Regions from separate parts of the Brotocaccenecus cirricatena genome, predicted to be linked through region 2. Evidence: riboswitches for the same ligand, from Rfam matches in the RefSeq annotation. Region 2 holds a riboswitch; the other holds the start of a gene.

What was found. A riboswitch is a leader RNA that binds a small molecule or an ion and turns the genes downstream of it on or off. The one in region 2 is predicted to bind thiamine pyrophosphate.
Region 1: another riboswitch for thiamine pyrophosphate. It lies ahead of thiM (hydroxyethylthiazole kinase); the one in region 2 lies ahead of thiT (energy-coupled thiamine transporter ThiT).

What each region holds. Positions count from the first base shown of each region.
Region 1 covers NZ_JAJEPW010000037.1:23,914-26,108, forward strand. The annotation lists gene dusB (tRNA dihydrouridine synthase DusB) at 1-294, opposite strand, end outside; gene LKD37_RS11705 (PF20097 family protein) at 426-668, shown strand; TPP riboswitch at 717-826, shown strand; gene thiM (hydroxyethylthiazole kinase) at 892-1,713, shown strand; gene thiE (thiamine phosphate synthase) at 1,700-2,195, shown strand, end outside.
Region 2 covers NZ_JAJEPW010000032.1:9,140-11,334, forward strand. The annotation lists gene recJ (single-stranded-DNA-specific exonuclease RecJ) at 1-720, opposite strand, end outside; TPP riboswitch at 990-1,100, shown strand; gene thiT (energy-coupled thiamine transporter ThiT) at 1,168-1,728, shown strand; tRNA gene LKD37_RS10765 (tRNA-Gln) at 1,850-1,923, shown strand; gene LKD37_RS10770 (hypothetical protein) at 2,146-2,195, opposite strand, start outside.

The DNA of each region.
Region 1 (2,195 bases), on a different contig from region 2:
GTTGATGTCGATCAGGTCCGCCCCGGAGATCTCCGCCGCGATACACGCCGCCTCCGCCATGCACACGGGGTCGCTGCCGAAAATCTGGGCGCTGGCCGGGTGCTCCCCGGGGGACAGCTTCAGCAGGCCCCGGCTCTTTTTGTCCTGATAGCACAGGGCCTTGGCGCTGACCATCTCCGTGACCGTCAGGCCCGCCCCCAGCTCCCGGCAGATCAGCCGGAAGGCCAGGTCCGTCACCCCCGCCATGGGGGCCAGCACCAGCTGCGAGGGCACCTCCACCGTTCCGATTTTCATCCCGCATCCCTCCCTTTTCGGGTATTTTTCGCCCAGTATATCACAGATTGCTTCAAAAAGGAAGCCTTTCTTGCTTTTTCCCCGGTTTTATGCTACAATCTCGCCAATCTGATGATTATGGAGGTGTCTCTATGCCGATGAAATGTCCCTTCTGCGGGGAAGAAATGACCCCGGGCGTCATCCAGAGCCGGGACGGCGTATACTGGTCCCGGGAAGCCGGTGCTGTGGCTGCGCTGGCCGGGCTGAAGAAGGATGCCATCACGCTGGCGGATTCCGGTTCGTCCGTTTTCGGCGGCGCAGCTGCGGAAGCATTCAACTGCCCTCGCTGCAAAAAAATCATCCTGGACTACTCCGTTCGCCATCTCCCGCTATAAAATTCCAAATTTCCCCTTGCAAAACCCGAAAATTGGTGTTATCATACCCTACGTCAACAGGGGAGCTCGCCGCAGCGGGCTGAGAGTGGGCTGTCATCGCCCAGACCCTTCAACCTGATTTGGATAATGCCAACGTAGGGACATACCGACGCACACGCTCCAAGCCATGCGGATATGCCTTTTTTGGCATGTCCGCATTTTTTGCTGTAAGGAGTGTATTTCTATGCTGGGAATCTGCCTGGACAACGTGCGCAAAACCGTGCCGCTGGTCCACAACATCACCAATTATGTCACCGTCAACGACGTGGCCAACATTCTGCTGGCCTGCGGCGGCAGTCCCATTATGTCCGACGAGCCGGAGGACGTGGAGGACATCACCTCCATCTGCGGCGGTCTGAACATCAACATCGGCACCCTGAACCAGCGGAGCATCCAGGGGATGCACCGGGCCGGGAAGAAGGCGGCGCAGCTGCACCATGTGCTGCTGCTGGACCCTGTTGGGGCCGGCGCCTCCGCCCTGCGCACCAACACCGCCGTGGACCTGATGGAGCAGCTGCCCTTCACCGTGATCCGGGGCAACATCTCCGAAATCAAGACCCTGGCCCTGGGCAGCGGCAAAACCCGTGGCGTGGACGCCGACGTGTCCGACGCCGTATCCGACGAGAATCTGGATTCCGCCGTGGCCTTTGTCAAGGACTTCGCCCAGCGCAGCCATGCCATCGTGGCCGTCACCGGGGCCATCGACCTGGTCAGCGACGGCCAGCGCTGCTTTGTCATCCGCAACGGCCGGCCGGAGATGGGTAAAATCACCGGCACCGGCTGCCAGCTGTCCGGCATGATGACCGCCTTTGTGGTGGCCAACCCCGACCGGCGTCTGGAAGCCGCCGCCGCTGCCGTGTGCGCCATGGGTCTGGCCGGTGAGACCGGCTGGAGCCGCATGGCCCCGGGGGACGGCAACTCCACCTACCGCAACCGCATCATCGACGCCATCTACAACATGGACGGCGCCGCGCTGGACAAGGGGGCCAAGTATGAAGTGCGCTGAGCAGGACCTGCTGCTGTACGCCGTAACGGACCGCCACTGGCTCAATGGCCGCAGCCTCCGGGACGTGGTGGAGGAGAGCCTCCGGGGCGGCGTCACCATGCTGCAGCTGCGGGAAAAGTCCCTGGCGGAGCCCGCCTTCCTGGCGGAGGCCCGGGAGCTTCAGGCCCTGTGCCGGGATTATCACGTTCCCTTCATCGTCAATGACAACGTGGACATCGCCCTGGCCATGGACGCCGACGGCGTCCACGTGGGCCAGAGCGACATGGAGGCCCTGGACGTCCGGCGGAAGCTGGGGCCGGACAAGATCATCGGCGTATCCGCCCAGACGGTGGAGCAGGCCCTGCTGGCGGAAAAGCACGGGGCCGACTATCTGGGGGTGGGGGCGGTGTTCCCCACCGGCTCCAAAGACGACGCCGACGACGTGTCCTACGACACCCTGCAGGCCATCTGCCGGGCCGTGTCCATTCCCGTGGTGGCCATCG
Region 2 (2,195 bases):
GCGGTTTTCGCCGGACATCTGCATCACGTCGGCCACGGTGCCGATGGCGGCCAGGGTGCAGTAGCGGGACAGCAGGGCCTCCTCCCGGCTCTCGCCCCCCAGGGCCAGCACCAGCTTCAGCGCCACGCCGCAGCCGGCCAGGTGCTTGAAGGGATAGCCGCAGCCGGGCCGGTGGGGGTCCACCACGGCGCAGGCCGGGGGCAGCTCCTCCTTGCACTCGTGGTGGTCCGTCACCACCACGTCCATGCCCAGGGAGTTGGCGTAGGCCACCTCCTCCACGCCGGTGATGCCGCAGTCCACCGTTACCAGCAGGCGGACCCCCTGCCCGTGCAGGGACAGGATGGCGTCCCTTCCCAGGCCGTAGCCATCCTCGATGCGGCGGGGGATATAGTGCACCACGTCGCCGCCACGGGACAGGAGATAGTCCACCAGGATCACCGTGGCGGTGATGCCGTCCACGTCATAGTCGCCGAAAACGGCGATCTTTTCCCCGCCGGCCAGGGCGCGGCTCACCCGCTGGGCGGCCTTGTCCATGTCCTTCATCAAAAAGGGGGAATAGGGCAGGTCCCGGTCCCGCTCTAAGAAGGCGGCGGCCTCCTCCGGGGTGGTGATCCCCCGGGAGGCCAGCACCGAGGACACCAGATAGGGGTACCCGGCCCCGGTGAGCCGGTCCACTGCCCCGGCGGGCAGCTCCGGTATGCTCCACTGCTGGTATTTCATGACAGGACACCCCTTTCCCGGTACTGCAAATAATATTTTATTATAGCAAACACCGAATGACTTGACAAGGGGCGGACGTTGGATTTTCGGGGATTTTGCCAGCCGGTGTGCGCCTGCGGGAGACAGCCGGAAACCCGGACCTATAAAACGGACACATCCGGATAGAAAACCCGCCTATCCCCGAAGGGCATACCGGCGTAGAATAGACGCATATACCGCGCCGGTATGCTGAGGGCTTGACAAAAAACGACAGCCGTGATAGAATATCCTCACAATCCAAGGGGTGCTGGCGCAAGCTGGCTGAGATGAGACGTATCGCCGTCCGGTCCCTCGAACCTGATCCGGGTAATGCCGGCGTAGGAATGCGAGAATATGGCTTTTGTTTCCGCATTGCCACGCCTCCAGGGCCCGCGATGCGGATATTTTTTCAAAGAGGAGAAATCACACATGAAAATCAACAAGACCCGCATGATCTGCGAGGCCGCCATCTTCATCGCCATGGCGGAGATCCTCAGCCTCATCAAGCTCTATGAGTTCCCCAACGGCGGCTCCATCACCCTGGAGATGCTGCCCATCATCCTGTTCGCCGCCCGGTACGGCTGCGGCTGGGGCTCTCTGGCGGGCCTGGTGTACGGCACCATCACCTACCTCATCGGCAACAAGTTCTCCGTTGACTGGACCACCATCATCTGCGACTACTTCATCGCCTTTGTGGCACTGGGCTTTGGCGCGGGCCTGCTGTCCCGCCGCAAGTGGAGCGTTTACTATGGCACGCTCATCGGCGGCGTGCTGCGCTTTTTGGCGCATTTCCTCATCGGCGTCTTTGTGTGGGGCAAGTGGATGCCCGACACGTTCCTCGGCAAGCCCATGACCAGCCCCTGGATCTACTCCCTGATCTATAACGGAAGCTACATGCTGCCCAGCATCGTTCTGTGCCTAGTGGTGTTTGCCCTGCTGTATAAGCCGCTGCGGAAGTATTTCACGTCGGCAGACCTGCTGGCGGCGTAACGTCTCTTACCCTCTCCGGGGGCGGGCCAAACCGCCCCCGGAAAATTTTTTCAAAAGCCGGGAAAAAAGTGTTGACAAACGCCGGAAAACGAGTATAATAAGTTTTGTTCGTCAGGAACATAGCGGGATTGTGTAAAGGTAGCACAGCGGACTCTGACTCCGTATGTGAGGGTTCGAATCCTTCTCCCGCTGCCAAAAGACTCTCAGCTTATGCTGGGAGTTTTTTCTTTTGCCATGGTTCTGTCATAGGGATTCGGACCCTCACACAAATTCAATCCGGGCGCAGCTCCCGGCGCTTGCGCCGGGGGTTCGAATCCTTCTCCCGCTGCCAAAAAGACTCTCAGCAAAAGCTGAGGGTCTTTTCTTTTTGCCATGGTTCTCTCATAGGGATTCCCGGGCCGCTGAGGGCAGCGGCTCCTATTCGGAAAATATGCGGACCTGTCCGCCGTCCGGGGCCTCCAGAGCGG